Linked DNA regions of Spartinivicinus marinus. The protein of the gene in region 1 interacts with the protein of each later gene in a pairwise test. Links are inferred from orthologs where the notes say so. Each region holds a gene or a part of one and is shown in the gene's direction. Other genes may lie near its edges.

What was found.
Region 2: the proteins of OQE68_RS18945 (region 1) and hypB interact in binary tests that used the Escherichia coli proteins (3 or more experiments, as listed by UniProt). The link is inferred for Spartinivicinus marinus from one-to-one orthologs.

The regions. Positions count from the first base shown.
Region 1 is NZ_JAPJZK010000001.1:4,221,769-4,230,993, forward strand. The notes cover bases 3,297-6,106. They hold OQE68_RS18945 (FKBP-type peptidyl-prolyl cis-trans isomerase), read left to right. Parts: upstream 3,297-4,375; coding sequence 4,376-4,837; downstream 4,838-6,106. Other genes in these bases: OQE68_RS18940 (LasA N-terminal domain-containing protein), read right to left, coding at 3,297-3,462; OQE68_RS18950 (GGDEF domain-containing response regulator), read right to left, coding at 5,007-6,106. Outside these bases: OQE68_RS18930 (type 2 periplasmic-binding domain-containing protein), read left to right, coding at 1-770; OQE68_RS18935 (site-2 protease family protein), read left to right, coding at 1,040-1,681; more of OQE68_RS18940, read right to left, coding at 1,744-3,296; more of OQE68_RS18950, read right to left, coding at 6,107-6,758; OQE68_RS18955 (sensor histidine kinase), read right to left, coding at 6,830-7,528; OQE68_RS18960 (response regulator), read right to left, coding at 7,867-8,274; OQE68_RS18965 (sensor histidine kinase), read right to left, coding at 8,284-9,225. UniProt on the Escherichia coli protein: Folding helper with both chaperone and peptidyl-prolyl cis-trans isomerase (PPIase) activities. Chaperone activity prevents aggregation of unfolded or partially folded proteins and promotes their correct folding.
Region 2 is NZ_JAPJZK010000001.1:5,875,614-5,884,981, reverse strand. The notes cover bases 1-2,953. They hold hypB (hydrogenase nickel incorporation protein HypB), read left to right. Parts: upstream 1-1,063; coding sequence 1,064-1,843; downstream 1,844-2,953. Other genes in these bases: OQE68_RS26010 (FAD/NAD(P)-binding protein), read left to right, coding at 2,929-2,953; OQE68_RS26015 (4Fe-4S dicluster domain-containing protein), read left to right, coding at 1,836-2,939; OQE68_RS26025 (hydrogenase maturation nickel metallochaperone HypA/HybF), read left to right, coding at 738-1,064; hypE (hydrogenase expression/formation protein HypE), read left to right, coding at 1-715. In the rest of the region: more of OQE68_RS26010, read left to right, coding at 2,954-3,768; OQE68_RS26005 (NADH-quinone oxidoreductase subunit B family protein), read left to right, coding at 3,772-4,581; OQE68_RS26000 (Ni/Fe hydrogenase subunit alpha), read left to right, coding at 4,581-5,879; OQE68_RS25995 (calcium/sodium antiporter), read left to right, coding at 6,036-7,007; OQE68_RS25990 (DUF1842 domain-containing protein), read left to right, coding at 7,175-7,648; OQE68_RS25985 (cation-transporting P-type ATPase), read right to left, coding at 7,735-9,368. UniProt on the Escherichia coli protein: Involved in the maturation of [NiFe] hydrogenases. Required for nickel insertion into the metal center of the hydrogenase. Exhibits a low intrinsic GTPase activity, which is essential for nickel insertion.

The DNA.
Region 1 (9,225 bases):
TACGATTTCCTTATGAAGTAAAGTTATTTAAAATGGCGATAGAAAGGTTAGGGCTGGAGGTAAAGCTAAAAGAATTACCCGAAGAAATTAACTATGGCAGAGGCATGAAGCATTTGGAAAAAGGAATTGTCGACTTTGCTTTTTTTGCCACTAATGATGAGCTGGAGAAGCGATTTTTGCCTGTTAAGCTACCCATTCTCAATGGAATATTAGGTTTAAGGTTAAATCTTGTCCATAAAGACAGCATGCATGCTTTCAAGTATATTGAAACGTTAGATGATATAATTAAGCGGTTTAATGCTGGGTTTAATAATCACTGGCCAGATCATATAGTGTTAATTGAAAATAATATGCCTACGGTTTTTCATGCTAGTTATAAATCATTGTTTACAATGTTGGAAAATAAACGCTTTGACTATTTTCCAAGGGGTATTAATGAAGTGTGGACTGAACAAGAGGCAAATACTGACCATGCACCTAATATAATAGTTGATCAGCATATTGCATTTTTTTACCCATATCCGGTTTATTTCTTTGTTAATAAAGCGAATGTTAAACTTGCAGAAAGAATCGAAAAAGGACTTGTTTTAATGTTGTATGATGGATCGTTCAAAAAATGGTTTTTGGCGTACCATCAAAAGTTTCTCGAGCGTGCGAAGATTGATAAAAGAAAAATAATTTTTCTGAAAAACCCAAATTTACCTTCAGATTTTAATTACCAGCACTTTGATACCTCATGGTGGATGCCTGAAGAGCTCAAGCTTAAGTAGGAGCAGCCACTAGGCCATCAATGTTTAAAGAAATTATATCTAGACATAAAGTACTTGTTGCTCATTGTTTATTTAGAACAACTAAGTTTCTCTCTTCACGCCTAGATTAGCGCTTTTACAGACACAACAGTGACGGTTCAAATAGTGTTAACAGGCCCTAGATGCCCTTAATTGCTTATTTGCTAATGGAATCAACTGGAGGTAAGCTTGGTTCTTTGTGTATTACAGGGGAACTGTTGTTACCCTGTGCCCTAGGAGTTAGTCATAGAATGCTGCAATTACTCTATCAAGGTCAGATAGCCGCCTTTATCCTTCTACTTATTGCCATTGTGATGGCACTTACTTTTCATGAATATGGTCATGCGTTAACTGCCAAGTTATATGGGGATGATACTGCAGAGCGAATGGGGCGGTTAAACCTTAACCCTATGTCTCATATTGATCCGCTTGGGTTGTTGATGGTGGCAATTATTGGTTTTGGTTATGCCAAGCCAGTTATGACCAATCCTAGTAACTTTACCTCACGCTGGGCGAGCATGGTTGTTGCTGCCGCTGGGCCTGGTATGAACCTTTTGTTAGCAATCGTAACTATTAACCTGTTTGCTTTTGGGCGTAATCAAGGGTGGGACATATTTGAGGGGTCAGGGCCTGAGTTCTTTTTTGTTTATCTTGCAATCATTAACCTGGTATTGATGATATTTAACTTAATTCCATTAGGCCCTTTAGATGGCCACTATATTTTGCCTTATCTATTGCCTAAGCACTTGGCTATAAAGTACCAAGAATATAACAGTCGTTATGGTATTGGTGCATTATTGGTATTGATGGCTTTAAGTATTATGGGTGTGCCTATTTTTGATTTTATTTTTAACTTGGGCCTGACTATTTTACCTTATATCACTTTTGTATAACTTGCTGCGTTGTTCTGGCTAAGAGGGGCAACCCCTCTTAGCCTTTCAGTAAGAATAATCTATTAATTACGATACCCTGAATCATACTCTGCTTTTATACTCACCCCGGAGTAGTTAGTAAAAGCATGTACCATGACATGGTAGGTCCCAGCTGGGAAGCTGTTAAAGCTGCATGACTCCCTTTGTCTTACTTTGTATGGGCGGCATCCCCAGTAGTTAAAGCTTGGCTTTCTGTAGTATCTAACATACATGTCAGCATCGCCTCTATTGTTTTCCATTATAAATCTGAGGTTTTTAGCGCTTTGAGGGACTGTGAATGTGAAATAGTATTTGTGGCCCTTTCTAGCAGCTAAATTTGTCTTAGCTATTCCATTGCTTAGTTGATTACCATTGTCTGGGTTCGGGTTCGGGTTCGGGTTCGGGTTCGGGTTCGGGTTCGGGTTCGGATTGGGATTGGGATTGGGATTGGGATTGGGATTGGGATTGGGATTGGGATTGGGATTGGGATTGGGATTGGGATTCGGAGTAGTGTTTGCTACGCCTGTGTTATATAGCTTGTTCCAGGCACAGTACTTGTTGCCGTTTTTTTCTAACCAAAAGTAGTTGCAGTCTGAATCGTAGCTGTTTCTACCGGTATGGACCGTATAACCAGAGAGCTTAACACCATTTAAATGGAAGGATGAACCATTTCGTTTTAGCGAGAAGTGCTGGTGGGGGCCGGTAGAGCGGCCTCCATTACAGAGGGCTTGAGACTGGTTATTTGCATAGTTAGCAATTCGCTGATTGCGCGAAACCGTTTGACCAGTACGAACTTGAATGTTGCTCAAATGATAATAGGTGGTTGACCAGCCCCCCTCATGGACTATCTCTAACGAGCAGGATGAGTGCCTGACAGCTCTTCCGGGAGCGGCTGATACTACCCAGATATTAGACAGGTTATCCCCCCACCGGCCGCCATTATTCAAATCCAGTGATGATTGAGGGTAACTTCCACTACCTGTATTGGTATGACTGCCGCCAAAATACCAATAGCTACCCTTGGGGTAGGGCAGTTGCAAAAGGTTCGCAGGGGGGAGGTTCGCACGATTATAATATTCAGCTGCTTGTGGTTGCTCTGTTTGTGTGCGATCAGTAGGGAAGAGTCGCTGGTAAGTTTGGTAAAAACTGTTTAAGTCGGTTTGCTGATAGGCGGCAATAGCTTCTTGTTGATTGGATTGAGCTAGAGAGTCAGTTGTTTTATCTTTGGCAGCAGATAAAAGTGCTTCTATTGATGAGGCAAAAAATTCACTGTGTGCTGCATAGTTTGCAGTACCTTGTTCAGTAGCCTGGTGATGTAAGGCTTCTGTCTGATAATAATGAAGTTTGGCTAAACGAATGGCAACATCCCGAATTTGCGCTGAAAATCCTTTTTTATTGGATAGTTTTCCCAATGGTTTTTTCAATAGGTTAGGGTTTGCTGGTTGATTGCTTACAATGCCCGTTTGTTCTTCTAACAAGGTGATTAACACTTTAGGGCTGATTGTTGAGTAGCCACTCCAGTGAGAAAGGGTTTCTGCATAAGGTGATAAATGCGGGGCATTTTTATCGAGATAATCCTTAATATCAAAAAAAAGCATTTCTTCAGGCGTATAAATCAAGTGCGTTGCTTCAAAATTACTAGCCAATCTGCTGGTCTCGTTTGATTCATAACTTTCTGCATTTAATGAGGTGGTTGCTGAGCAGCTAATACATAAAATGCTAAATGAAAGTGCGCGTAAGGTTGGTTGAATCCGATTTATCATAGATTATTGTCCATAAGTTGCTTGTAAACAAAAACCAAATGGCTCTGTTAATAACTTTTACTTAAAAAAGTGGTTATACCCGTCGTGAATCATTTTTAGGTTTTGTTAGCATCATTCCTGACCACCATGGATGGTGGAAATGCTGTTAATACTGTTATTGCTAGCCTCACAGCTGTAGGCTAGCCCTAAAAACCACCGCATTGGGTATATTAGAAGTGCCCATAAGAGTGATGTGGTCATTAGCAGTTAACATAACTGCAAGAGAATATTGCACCTGAATAAATGTATTACTATGAGGCTGTTCAACTTATTTAATGAAATTTATCAAGTGTTAAGTGAATTTAATAAAGGCGTGAATATTGATTGAGTATTTTGAAATGATCGATCTTTAATGTTATATAAATAGAGTAAAGGCCTTCTCTAATATACAAATAATTTTGCTTCTATATAATTTTAATCTGATATATTTTTATCACGATGTATAAATTAGTTTCCTGTAGAAGAGTTGGTTGAAACACACTATGCACACAATAGTTCTGTATAAACAAAAAGCAACTAACCGGATGGATTTAATTCATTGGACGCCTGTAGTAATTGTTTGATTATTGCCCAATACAAGCCTGAAATTGAGAATTATCTAATATCTGTTAGACTAGCTATTGAGCGGAAAGGCTTTTATGGTGTCATAAGTAACTCACTGATCCCTATCCTTGATTTCCTTTTGTCTTCATAAAATCCCTCAACCTGCTGTAAAACCCTGGGATTTGTGGTGGTCCTGCGTTTATTAGACATTTTTTATAACGCCAGGTGTTAGAACGTTTGATGTAAGAGCGTTTGGTGTAAGAAAGCATGTCAATTAAGGCAGCTGACAATGCATTACCAGTGAATTTTTATGAATAACTGAGGAATAACTATGTTGATTGGCGACAAGTGTGTAGTGAGCATTGAATATACGTTAAAGGATAATGATGGCACAGTAATTGACCAGTCTGCAGAAGACCAGCCTCTTGCTTACCTTCACGGGTTTGGCAACATTATTCCTGGCTTAGAGCAGGAGTTAGTGGGCAAAGTGGCAGGTGATAGCTTTCAAGTAACGGTTAGTCCAGAAGATGCTTATGGAGAGCGGGTAGAACAATTGGTACAACAAGTGCCTTTGGCCACGTTTCCTGAGCCAGAGAAGTTAGAAGTAGGGATGCGTTTTACTGCTCAAACAGAACAAGGCGATATTCCAGTGGTTATTACCGCCATAGACAATGGCGAAGCATCGGTTGATGCAAACCATCCTTTAGCTGGAGTGACCTTACATTTTGAAGGTAAAGTGATTGATGTGCGCGATGCTACAGAAGAAGAGCTAGAGCATGGTCACGCTCACTAGTTAGGTGAGTTATCTATATCTGGTAATGTAAAAATATATAGAAGGCTTCTTGCGCATGACAATGGAGGCCTTTTTTATGGTTAGCTTATATATCCATCGCAAGAAATTTTTAGGTGCTTTTTTTAGCTAAAAATTATAATAACTTCAAACGATAAGCTTTCATAAAAGACTAAAAGCCATTAATTTGAACTTTATTTTGGCTTTTATCGGACTTAATATCAGCAAAGCTTTCTTTTAAATTATGAGCTGAAATAGGCTTACTCAGGTGAAATCCTTGAACCTCATCACAGCCAATTTTTACGAGTATTTCAAGCTCTTCTTGATGTTCTACTCCTTCTGCTACAACAGTTAAATCTAAATGCCTTGCCATTGAAATGATAGCATCAGTTAATGCAAAATTTTTGGCATCCTTATGCAGGTTATTAATTAAACTTCTATCGATTTTAATTTTATCGAAAGGTAGATTTTTTAAATGAGTAATTGACGAAAAACCAGTGCCATAGTCATCTAGGGCAATTTGTATACCATACTGTTTGATTTTATTTAGTGCTGTCTCACAAACTTTAAGGTTTTGAATAACTTGGCGCTCGGTAATTTCAATGCATAGCATTTCGGGAGGTAGGTTTACTTCTTTAATAGTATTAATCAAATTATTAAAAAATGTAGGATTGGTAAATTGGCGAGCAGCCACATTAATGGACACACTAATGAATGGTAAGTATTTTCCATTCAGTTGTTTAATAAGCTTAGAAGCCTCACGTATAACATAGCAACAAAGTGTGCTTCCATAAACTGAGTTTTCTGCTATGTTAATAAATTCCTCTGGAGGAATATACCCTAATTCACTGTTATTCCATCGAATTAATGCTTCTACACCAGAGCAGTCACCTGTTAAACAATTGATTATTGGCTGGTAGACTACAGAAAACTCCTTTCTTCGAAGGCCTGATGGGAGTAAGCTAGCAATTTTTATATTCCTGTTATTTAGGTTATCAAGCCTTTTGCTGTAAAAGCAGGCAAAATGATCACTGTTGTGCTTAGCTTCATACATAGCAATATCGGCATGTTTAACCAACTCCTGAACTGTTTGGCTATCAGGATAAACGGCAATACCAATACTAATAGTAACGTCAATATTAAATTGACCAATTTTAATGGGGAGAGTAGAAACTGCTTCGTTGATTCGTTTAGCAATAGGATAGGCTTGTACTTCAGCATGTAAGTGCTCGGCAATAATGGCAAACTCATCACCGCTAAGTCTGAATAGCATGTCTTCTTTTCTAAGTGCTTTGGTTACTTTAATTCCAAGTTCTTTTAAAACCTGGTCGCCAGCAGTATGCCCATAAGTATCATTAATACATTTAAAACCATTAATATCAAAATACAAAACTGCCATTACCGTATTTTGGCGTTTTGCTAAGTTAAGAGCACGTTTACAAAAATCAAAGAAATATATACGGTTGGGTAAGCTTGTTAAGGAGTCTTTTCTGACAATAGATTTTAATAGTTCATTTTGGTTTGCTTGGTTTTTGAGGGCTTTTTTAAGTTCTAGTTGAATTTCTTTTCGCTCCTTTGCGTATCTTAATGATCTCATCAGAATAGATGGTGTGACTTCATTTTTACATAAGTAATCTTGAACACCTAGGCGAATTAATTTCAGTGGCAAGGAATGGTCTTCTGAACCCGTGAGAATAACTACGGGCAATTCAGGAGTGATTTTTTCAATAGTCTTTATAATGTTTTCAAAATTATCGATATCGGGTAAATGTAAGTCCAATAGAACTGCTGTATAGTGATTACCTTTCAGTTTATTTAGAGTCTCGCTATATGTGTCAACTGTATCAATTGATATATAATTATTAGAAGCCCTTTCAATCATGGTTTTGAATAACAAAGCATCACTTGGGTTATCTTCAACCATTAATATTTTGCTATTTGGCTCATAACAATTTAAGATGAACTCTTTCATAGCCCCCTCTACTTGTTAGGTTGTTAGGCTAAAAACCGGCTAGGAAAGGTGCAGTTTACAAGCAATCCACCTAGCATTGATTGATCAAATTTAATAGAGCCATCATACATATTGATAATTTGTTGGCAGTAAGCTAACCCCATACCATCACCAGGGTATATTTTTTCACTATGTAGTCGAGAAAAAATACGTGTAATAATATCGTAGTCTTGTTTTTTAATACCAATACCATTATCGGCAATGAGTAATGACCAACAATCTTTTGTCTGAATAGTTGATACTTCAATGATAGGTTTCTTATCTTTATATTGAAACTTAAATGCATTGTCGAGGAGGGCTGTTAATAGCTTATCCCACAACTGTTCGATTCCTTTAATAGTAGGTAGCTTTGTTATTTTTAGGGTAGGTGTTATCTGATTTGAATAATAATTATTAAAATATTTGTTTTTTGTTAATATTTTATCTATTAATTGATTTAAGTTGACTTCAATGGGAGGATAATCAGTTGATGTGATTTGGGAGTAAGTTACAATACTATTTAGCATTACTTTTGCTTTAATAGCATTTTCTTTTATCATTAAAAGCCACTGAAGGCCTTGTTCGTCAAGCTTATCTTGATAGGTTTCTACTAAAATAGTTGAGAAACCATCTAAGCCTCGTAGAGGGGCACTTAAGTCATGAGCGATTGAATAGATTGTTTTACTGTATTCGTCACTGTTCATGCTTTTAATATAGCCCCTTCCTAGGGTAAAGTTTGGCTGGGTTTAATATAAGTTAATGATGGTGATATAAAAAATGACTTCATCGTATAGTTGAAAGTCATTGCCAAACATTGCAACTCATCCATCCATGGCTGATTGATAAGAGCTAAAGAACAAAGTATTTATTATTCTATAAATATATTAGAAACTGTAGCTGCGATTAGAGTGGGGTTAAAGAAATAAATGGAAATAAGTAATAGAGCAGCATAAACGAATGCTTATTTGACTAGCCTGAATATTTCAGTCGACTATATGTGAAATATTGATATACCCGGGTGTGAATGACTTTTTATAGGGAATTATAGGAAATACTGTTTTATAATTCTATCTAATATGGCCTGAGTCAGAGGTTTTGTATAAAATTCAGTGATATGATCTATTGAATTTGATTTTTCTTTGTCATCTGGGTTAAGCGATGTCGTTAACATAACAATCACGACTTTTGCCTTTTGTTCTGAAGGAAGGCTTTCATACTCTTCTAGAAACTCCCAACCGTTCATCCTTGGCATGTTGATATCAAGAAAAATAAGACAAGGCTGAGGATGGTTATTACCTTGCTTTGATTTTAAGTACTCTAAGGCATCTGTTGCGGAGGTCATTGCGATGACACTTTCGGTGATACCTGATTTTTTAATTATTAATTCATGTAGGAAGTTGTCTGCTTCATTGTCATCAATTAGTAGTATTTTTTTTAATATTTTATTCATATGACTATTTCAACTTGGTATTGTAAAAAAGAAGGTGCTACCTTCATTGAGTTTTGAATCAACCCAAATTTGACCTTTATGTAAGTCTACAACTTTTTTGCAATAAGCTAAACCTATACCTATCCCTTCATATTCATTTTTTTTATGAAGACGTTGAAAGACAACAAAAATTTTGTTTTTTAAGTTGTCCTCAATGCCTATTCCATTGTCTTGAACAACAAATAACCAATAGTTTTTTTCCTTGTGGGCAAATATCTCTACTTTAGGCTGGGTGTTACTTTTTTGAAACTTAATTGCATTGCAAATGAGGTGTTGAAATAACATGCGTAATTCAGCGGGATAGCCTTGTATAGAGGGTAATTCATCTACTTTAATAACTGCATGAGTTATTTTAATGAGTGAATGAAGCTCATCTTGTATAGATTTAACTAAAGTATTGCAGTTGATTAAACTTCGTTTTTTGTTGTAACCAATGCGTGAGTAATCTAATAAACCTTTTATCAGCATACTCATATGGTGGGTGGATTGTGTAATAAAGTGTAAACTTTTTTTCCCTGTATCATCAAGAATCTTATTATACCTAGTGGTGATTAACTCACTGTAACTCATAATAGTACGCAATGGCTCTTGTAAATCATGGGAAGTAATATAAGCAAACTGTTCTAATTCTTGATTACGTGCTTTGAGTTCAGTTTCTTTAAGTTTGATCTTAATGAGTAAGTAGGCAGTAATCCAAATAGCCATGAAGGCTAAGCACCGATTAATAAAGACTACCCATGTTGCACTTCCTGGTTGAGAAAAAAAGTAACCGAAAATTAATAATACTGATGCTATTAACGCAAGTATATATGTAGCCTGGTAGGAGGGAATAAACCAACTATAAAGAACTAATAATACGTATACGACAGCAGCAACACCTAATGGTAAACTTAAATCTATAAAGAAGAGAGC
Region 2 (9,368 bases), 1.7 Mb from region 1 along the record:
AGGGATTGAGTTCAAACTGCTGGAATCCATTGTCAGCTCTATGGCCAAAACGGCTCAACAGGCTGGGGTGAGGATAGTCACTGGGGATACTAAGGTAGTCGAGCGGGGGATGGCCGATCAGCTGTTTATTAATACCTCCGGGGTGGGGGTTATACCCAGTAGAATTCAGGTAAAGGTTAGTGCTGCACAACCAGGAGACAAAATCCTGGTCAATGGTTTTATAGGCGATCATGGTGCCGCAGTGATGTTAGCCAGAGAAAACCTGGGGCTTTACAGTGACCTTCGCAGCGATTGCGCCCCGTTATCTTTATTGATTCACCCCCTATTAGCCCAATGCCCACAAATTCGCTGTATGCGTGATGCCACCCGTGGTGGCTTGGGCGTGGTACTGAATGAAATTGCCAAAGCCTCCCAAGTGACCATTGAGCTGTTTGAGCCTGAACTACCCATTCGTCCCCAAACCCAAGCTATCTGTGAAATTCTTGGCTTAGAGCCACTGTTTCTTGCCAATGAGGGAATGGCTGCCTTTGTAGTGCCAGCTCAGCAGGTGGAGCAAGCCCTCCAGCTCATGCAGTCCCATCCCTTGGGGCAACAAGCCAAAGTGGTTGGCCAAGTTACCGAGACTTCGCAGGGGATGGTTTATTTATCGACTGCCTATGGCGGAAAACGAATGTTGGAAACACCCTATGGCGTGCAGTTACCACGAATTTGTTAACTACTCTTAATCATCACAGGCTATGCACGAACTCTCCATTATTCAGGCACTACTCCAACAGGTCAGGCCCTATACCGATAAAAGCATCCGCAGAATCTGTATTGAGGTAGGTGGGCTGAGTTGCGTGGATCCTGACCGGTTGCAGTTCTGTTTTGAGATGGTGAAAGAAGAAGCCGCTTTAGCCAAAACTGACTTGGTTATCGACAACCCCGGTGGTCAGGCCAGGTGTAATAATTGTCAGAAATTGTTTGAACTAGTCAGGCTGGGCTTACCGTGCCCCTGTGGTAGTTATAACTATACTTTGATCTCAGGACAGCAATTAACTCTCACTGAAATCGAGTTCGCCTAATGTGTAATCACTGTGGATGCTCAAGCGAAAAAGCCCTGTTAACAGCGCCGGGCACGGATAGCCAACACCATCACCTGCATTTTGATGCTCATAGCCTTCAATTACAGCAATCTTTATTGGCAGGAAACGAAGCCATTGCTGAACAAAACCGGCAGTGGCTGGTTAACCAAAATATCACCTGTATTAATCTGATGGGGACGCCAGGCGCTGGCAAAACTCAATTACTAGAAGCTACCTTAGCTGATCTGGCTGAGGGATTACCTGAAGTTGCGGTGTTGGAAGGGGATCAGCAAACCCTCAATGATGCTAGGCGTATCCAAGCGATGGGAGGCAAGGCTCTGCAGATTAACACGGGTACTGGCTGTCATTTGGATGCGGAAATGATCAAAGCAGGGTTAGCAGCCCTGTCACCAGTAGCAGGAAGCCTGGTGTTTATTGAGAATGTCGGTAACTTGGTCTGCCCTGCGTTGTTTGACCTGGGTGAGCAGCGCCGAGTAGCGATGATGGCCGTCACTGATGGTGATGATAAGCCGGAAAAATACCCTCATCTGTTTAGCAGTTGTGAGTTGGTGATTATCAATAAAGCGGATTTACTGCCTTACCTGGAGTTTGACCTGACCAAAGTCAAACAAGCAATTAGCCAGTTAAATCCCCAGGCAGAAATTTTTTTACTATCAGCGAAAACTGGAGAGGGATTCGTTGACTGGGAACACTGGTTAACCACCAGCAAAGCCGTTTCCCAGGCCACAGCGTCAGCCACGCATCAGCCCCATGGATAAAGGCTTTTTACCACGGCAACAATTTCCAGAGCTGTATCAAGCGCTAAGAAAAGCGGGTTATGAGGTCATTGGGCCAACAGTCAAGGATGGTGCCATTGTCTTTTCGCCATTAGCGGGTTTTGAGCAACTGCCATTGGGCTGGCAGGAGCAAGTATCGCCAGGACGCTATCAACTGGAACAGACTGCCGGCCAGCGCTGTTTTTACTGGAACACAGGCCCTCAAGCACTTAAGCCTTGGCTGTTTAAGCCAGAACAGCACCTATGGCAGGCAGAACAAACCACAGAGGGTCTATGTTTTCGCCAAACGCCCGAGCAAGCTCAGCCAAGGGCATTTATTGGCCTGCGTGGTTGTGATCTGGCAGCGCTGAAAATTCATGATCAGCACTTTCTCAACGGGTTATTTCCTGACCCATATTATCAAACACAGCGACAGCAACTATTTATCATTGCTGTTAATTGCGCCCGCAGTGCCAGTACCTGTTTTTGTGTCTCCACCGGTGATGGGCCTGCCGCTACCTTTGGTTTTGATATTTTGCTGGATGAGTTGGAAACCGGCTTTTTAGTGGCGAGTGGCAGTGATCAAGGAGAGGTAATCGTTCAGCAGTTACCGCTGGCCAAAGCCAAAACAAAGCAGCTATCCGAGGCAAAACAACAGCTTCAAGCGGCCACCTACCAGCAGCGAACCATGCCCGATGAACAACAACTACTGAAACTGGTAAACAGGCTAGATCACCCACAATGGCAGGATGTAGCAGAGCGCTGCCTGGCTTGTGGCAATTGCACGCTGGTCTGTCCCACTTGTTTTTGCTCTAAGCAGGAGTCACACAGTGATGTTAAAGGGCAGCAGGCTGAGCAAGTGCGACTATGGGATTCCTGTTTCAGCGAGCAGCATAGTTACATTGTCGGTAAAGTTTTTCGCCCGGAAATCAGTCAGCGTTACCGCCAGTGGTTAACCCACAAGCTGGCTACTTGGCAACAGCAGTTTGAACGCAGTGGCTGCGTGGGCTGTGGTCGCTGTATTAGCTGGTGCCCAGTGGGGATTGATCTGGTAGAAGAAGCTCAGGCTTTGTTAAAGGATGAGGTCGATGATGACTGAATTCTTACCTAAAGGGCTGCAACTACCCATAGTGGCAACATTGGCAGATAAACAGCAGGAGTCACCGGGTATTTACACCTTGCACCTGGCACTGGAGACGAACTCATCGTTTGATTTTGCCTTTGGCCAGTTCAATATGCTGTATTTGTTTGGGCTAGGGGAAGTGCCTATCTCTATTATGGGCTGGCAGCAAGATTTGCTGCTGCACACTATCCGAGCCGTTGGTCGGGTTACCCAGCCACTGGTGGCGTTGGATATTGGTGCCCAACTAGGCTTGCGGGGACCATTTGGTCAGGGCTGGCCATTACACCAACTGGAAGGCCAGGACTTAGTGTTCATTACTGCTGGATTAGGCTGCGCACCAGTGGTTGCAGCAATCAATTATGCCGTTGAGAATCGTAGCAAGTATGGCAGGATCGTGATACTGCAAGGGGTGAAGCACCATAACGATTTGTTGTGGCAGCCCCAGTATGAACGCTGGCGTGACTTGGGTGATTGCCAGGTATTACTGGCAGCCAGTGAAGAGAAAAAACGCAAGTATCACTGGCGGTTAGGCATGGTGACCGAGTTATTAGCACTGGCGCAGTTTGACGCTAACTATTGTGCCGTGCTGATGTGTGGTCCTGAGATTATGATGCTGGCGGCCCTGAAACAATTAGCTAAACATCAGGTTCACGATAAATCAGTTTATTTGAGCCTGGAGCGGAATTTCCAGTGTGGTCATGGTTCTTGTGGTCATTGTCAGTTAGGGCCTTATTTCGTCTGTAAAGATGGTCCTGTGTTTCACTATCCACAGATTAAGTCTTGGTTTGGCCTGGCAGGAGTTTAGGGAATGAACCAGCAAGCGAACCCAACCAAGCTGACCGTGGCCCTTCATAAACTGACATCTTGTTCAGGCTGTCAGCTGGCTTTTCTTAATCAAGGGGCCACTTTGCTAGAACTAGTGGAGCTGGTTGAGTTTAAGCACTTTATCGAAGCAGGCCTGAACCACCCAGATGAAAAAGTGGACCTGGCATTTGTGGAAGGTAGTGTCTCCACTCCCGAAGATTTAAAGCGTGCCCAACAGATTCGTCAGAACAGCAAACTAGTGGTCAGTATCGGTGCCTGTGCTACCAGTGGTGGGGTGCAGGCATTACGGAATATGGCTGATGGCAATGCCTGGATGCAAGCGGTGTATACCCGCCCTGACTTTATCGCCACGTTAGGGACCTCAACCGGGGTGGCTGAGCATATTAAAGTGGATTTTGAGCTGTGGGGTTGCCCCATTACTGTCAGGCAAGTGAATCATTTTATTCGTCAGCTGTTATTTGGCGCTAAACCCCGGCCGGAGGCTGAAAAGCTTTGTATGGCATGTAAGCGCCACCAGCTAGTCTGTGTCATGGTCACCCAACAGGCTCCTTGTTTAGGGCCGGTGGTGCGCACAGGGTGTGGGGCGTTATGTCCGGCTTTTGGGCGAGCCTGTTATGGTTGTTTTGGCCCTTCAGAGCAGCCCAATTGCCATAGCCTGGCCAATCGATTTGCCGGGCTGGGTTTAGTCCCACGAGAAATTGCCCAGCGTTTTGCCTCAATCCACAGCCATAGCAACCCCTTTCGGGAAGAAAGCCACCATTGGCAGGCGATTGAGGTTAAGGAAATTGAGTAATGGCTAAGCAGCGTAAGATTGCTTTAAAAGTCCCTTTTGTCACCCGCCTAGAGGGGGAAGGGGCGTTAGAGCTATCCGCCAAAGGGGATACAATTGATAAGCTACACCTGAAAATTTTTGAGCCCCCCCGGTTATTTGAAAAGTTTCTGGAAGGTAAGTCCTATCAGGATGTGCCTGACCTGAATGCTCGCATCTGTGGGATTTGCCCGATGGCTTATCAGCTCACTTCCATTCAAGCCATTGAAGACTTATTTAATATTCAATTGCCTGATCATTTAATCCAGCTCAGACGACTAATGAATCTGGGAGAATGGATTCAAAGCCACTCCCTGCATATTCACTTTTTAGCTGTTCCTGATTTTTTAGGGTTTGAGAGCGCCTTAAGCATGGCTAAGCAGCATCCGCAGGTCTTGCAACGGGGCATGCAAATCCAGGAAACCGGCAATGCCTTGATGACTTTGTTAGGGGGCCGCTCAGTACACCCAGTGGGTTTACAGGTAGGGGGCTTTGGTCGGTTGCCTGAGCCGGCAAACTGGGATGCAGCCAGGCAACAAGTGGATCAAGCCTTACCAGCTGCAGTAGCGTTATTACGCTGGACAGCCAGCTTACCATTGCTGGACTACAGCCATGACTTTATTTGGGTCAGCTTAAAACATTCTGAGATTTATCCCATTAATGGCGGGGATATTACTACCAGTAATGGTTTAACGTTAAATTATTGGCAATATCCTGATCATTTTAAAGAACATCAGGTGCGGCATTCGACCGCCTTTTATTCATTGCTGGACGGTAAGGATTATTTAGTCGGTCCATTAGCCCGATTAAATAATAATGTTGCTATTTTGCCTGGTCCCATAAAAAAGCTAGTTAATGATATTGGTCTGGTGTTTCCCAACCAAAATATGTTTACCAGCATTCAGGCTCGGGCAGTAGAGATTCTTTTAGCGTTAACTGAAGCACAACAACTATTGGCTGAGCCCTGTCCAACAGGAGATGCCCATCTGCCAGTGACACCACAAGCTGGGGAATGTTGTTATTGTACAGAAGCCCCAAGAGGAATGATCTACCATCACTACCAGCTAGACGACGAGGGGCGAGTAATTAATTGTACAATTATCCCGCCCACTAGTCAGAACCAAGCCCGGATAGAGCAGGATTTAAAATATTCTGTCAAAAAATTTGGCTTACATAACAGTGATGACGCGCTGAAGTTTTTCTGTGAAAGAGTCATCCGCAATTATGATCCTTGTATTTCCTGCTCGACCCATTTTTTGGATTTTAATATCGTGCGTGGATAACGCTAATTTTTTTTAGCAAAATTTCTGTATCCGTCTGCATGAAATTAACAACATTGATCTGGACCAAACCATTATTGCGGTTTCTTGTGCATTCTATGTTGGTGGGCTCCTATGCTTTAAGCTACAGAAGCTGTCTAAGTTAGATAGAATTACTTTATGAGTGGAAATTTTTTAAGTAATGCGCCGGTTTGGCTCAATGCTTTAATTGTATTGGTAACCATGCTGTTGATTGCCAAAGGTGCGCAATGGGTGGTGGTTTCTGCCTCACAATTGGCCAAGTTGCTGGGTTTATCAGAGTTGGTGATTGGTTTAACTGTGGTTGCTATGGGCACTTCTGCACCGGAATTTGCTGTGACACTGATTGCTGGGCTGAAAGGCCATGGCAATATTTCTGTTGGCAATATTGTTGGTTCCAATATTTTTAACTTGGGTTTTATTTTGGGTGGTTGTGCGCTGGTTAAAGCCATTCCCACCAGTAACAAACTGGTGTGGCGGGATGGCATGGTATTATTCGCTGCGACGGTGTTTCTTTCTATAGTTGTGGGGGTTGATCTACACCTGGGGCGCCTTGAAGGGGCTTTGATGTTTACCGGGCTGGTTCTTTACATCATTTATTTATTATATCAACGTGATGACTCATTAGTACCAGAGGCTGTATCATCAGTTGCTAATCACCCTCTCTTTAAGCAATGCCTGATGCTGGGGGGAGGGTTGGTGATGATTCTAGCCAGCTCTCATTTGATGGTGGATGCAGCAGTTTCAATTGCCACTGATTTTGGTGTCAGTCAGTGGGTAATTGCCGTCACCATTGTTGCAGCTGGTACTTCTGCACCGGAAATTGCTACCAGCCTGACAGGTGTTCTCAAAGGGCATTATTCACTCAGTGCCGGCAATCTCATTGGCAGTGATCTGTTCAATCTGCTTGGGGTGTTGGGGCTAGCGGGGATGTTACAGCCAGTGACAACTGATCCAATGGCTCGCATCTCATTATTAGCAGTTACCGCCATGGTGATAGTGACCGTATTCTTTATGCGCACTGGCTGGCGAATCTCCCGTTTGGAAGGCGGCTTATTAGTGGCATTTGGTCTAGTCCGCTGGGGATTTGATTTCACCTCGTGGATGGCTTAAGAAGCTGAGAACAAGTCAAAATATTAAATTTTTGTAATCAATGGTATTTATCGGATTTTAATCTACACTCACTCGCGTATCTTCTTCGAATAAAAAACTTGCAAGGCGAAGTTGATGGAATAACACACTGATAATTTCTAATACCAAATATACAAAAAGGATTTATTATGTCTCAAGTTAATTCTGAAATTGGTTTATTCCCTGTCCATTATTTAGTTCAACCAAAAGTAGATGGCAAACCTTTGCTAGGCGCGCCAGTACTTAACTTAAATTTATTGGTAAATGCACCAGCTGGAACAATATGCGGTGTTGCACATGTTTTTCAAGCGATCAGCCCACCTTTAAACGTTTTTTCTAACGTCCATGGCACTTGGTCATACATGGCCACTATGTCATCGACTCATATTTTGTTGGTAGCAGAAGGCCAGGGCCCAACAGAAATAATCATTCACGGACAACCACAACTAGTAGAAAACCTACGTTTACGAGCATCACTTGAAAAAGACTGGCAATCAGGCGTATGTAACTACGAATTCCTTTATGAAGGTCAGTGGCACAAAGTAGAAGGCGCTAGTGTCAGTATTGAAGAGTTTGACCAAAACACTGTGTTAGATAAGTTACAAACAGCAATCGAAGCGTAGTCGATACAAATAAAGTTGCAAAAAATCCCGCAAAGGAGGGACCTCCCCTTTGCGGGAAGCATAATCAAGCAATATTAGTTATTAAATTAGGGCACTATTGTTAAGGTAAACCTGCGCAATAAATATTTTTCGATTTCAATAATGATAAAAAACAGTAAGGTACTACTAATAATATGCAGCCAACTGATTAATGTCAGCCCACTGGTTTGAAATAAATATTGAAAATAACTGCTGTAAGTAAATGCCATTTGCAGCAGGAATAGAATACCGATGGCATACCATAAATAAATATTGCTAGTTAAACTGCTCCATGACAAGGCATGACGCTGCATCACACGCGTATTAAGCAAATAAAAAATTTCACAAAAGACCAGTACATTAACTGCTATCGTACGGGATTCATTTAAACCATGCCCGGTTTGGTTATACCACAGATACATACCAAAGCTGGTTACTACCATTAATATTGAAACAAAACAGGTTCTCCAAATCAGCAATTTTGATAGCAGAGGAGCATCAGGTTTTCTTGGAGGGCGTTTCATTACATCAGATTCTGCTGGCTCAAAACCTAAGGTCATGGCTAGGGTAACGGCGGTGACCATATTAATCCATAGAATTTGTACTGGCGTAATGGGTAGTACTACACCCAAGGCGATAGCAGCCAAAATACTTAACGCTTCTCCGCCACTGGTAGGTAGTATAAACATAATGGCTTTTTTCAAATTGTCATATACCACCCGGCCTTCTTCGACCGCATCGACAATAGAGGCAAAATTATCATCTGCTAATACCACGCGTGACGCCTGCTTAGCTGCCTCAGTGCCTTTACACCCCATGGCAATGCCCACTTCAGCTCGCTTTAATGCAGGGGCATCATTGACCCCATCACCCGTCATCGCTACCACATGGCCTTGGGCCTGCAACGCTTGCACCAGTTTTAATTTATGCTCCGGACTGGTACGGGCAAATACGTCCCGCTCATGAGCAAGTTGCTGTAATGCCTGGTCAGATAACTGTTCTAAATCGCTGCCAGTCACTGGATCCGTATCAAGCCCAATCTGCATTTGCCGGCCAATTGCAGCAGCAGTGGCAGTATGATCGCCAGTGATCATTTTAACCTGGATTCCCGCTGACTGGGCCATAGCTACAGCACGAATAGCTTCTGGGCGAGGAGGGTCGACCATGCCTACCAGCCCCACCATAGTCAGTCCTTGGCTGATATCATCTAGGGCTAACGCAGAGGGCTTGGTCGTAAAGTTCAAATAGGCGATTGCTAATACACGTTTACCATTACTGGCCAGTTCATTGGCCTGATTTAACCACCAGTCTGGCTCAAAGGGTTGATCCTCACCATTCAAGCGTTGTTGGTTGCACATCTCTATGATCTGTTCTGGAGCCCCTTTGACGATTGCAAAATAGTGCCCGTGATGATCATGGTGAAGAGTGGCCATAAACCGATATTCCGATGCAAAGGGGATTTCATCCAAGCGAGGCTTTTCAGCTTTTTCCGTATCACTGATCAGTCCATATTTATAAGCGAGGGTAATTAAGGCTGCTTCGGTAGGGTCACCACTGATTTGCCAATGCTGGTTGTTCTGCTGCAAAGTGGCATCATTACAAAGCAGGCAGGCGCTCATCATTAAATCTAAGTCAGGGTAAGCCCCCCCATTAACCTGAACACCACTTTGACCAATATTCCCCTTTGGCTCATAACCGACCC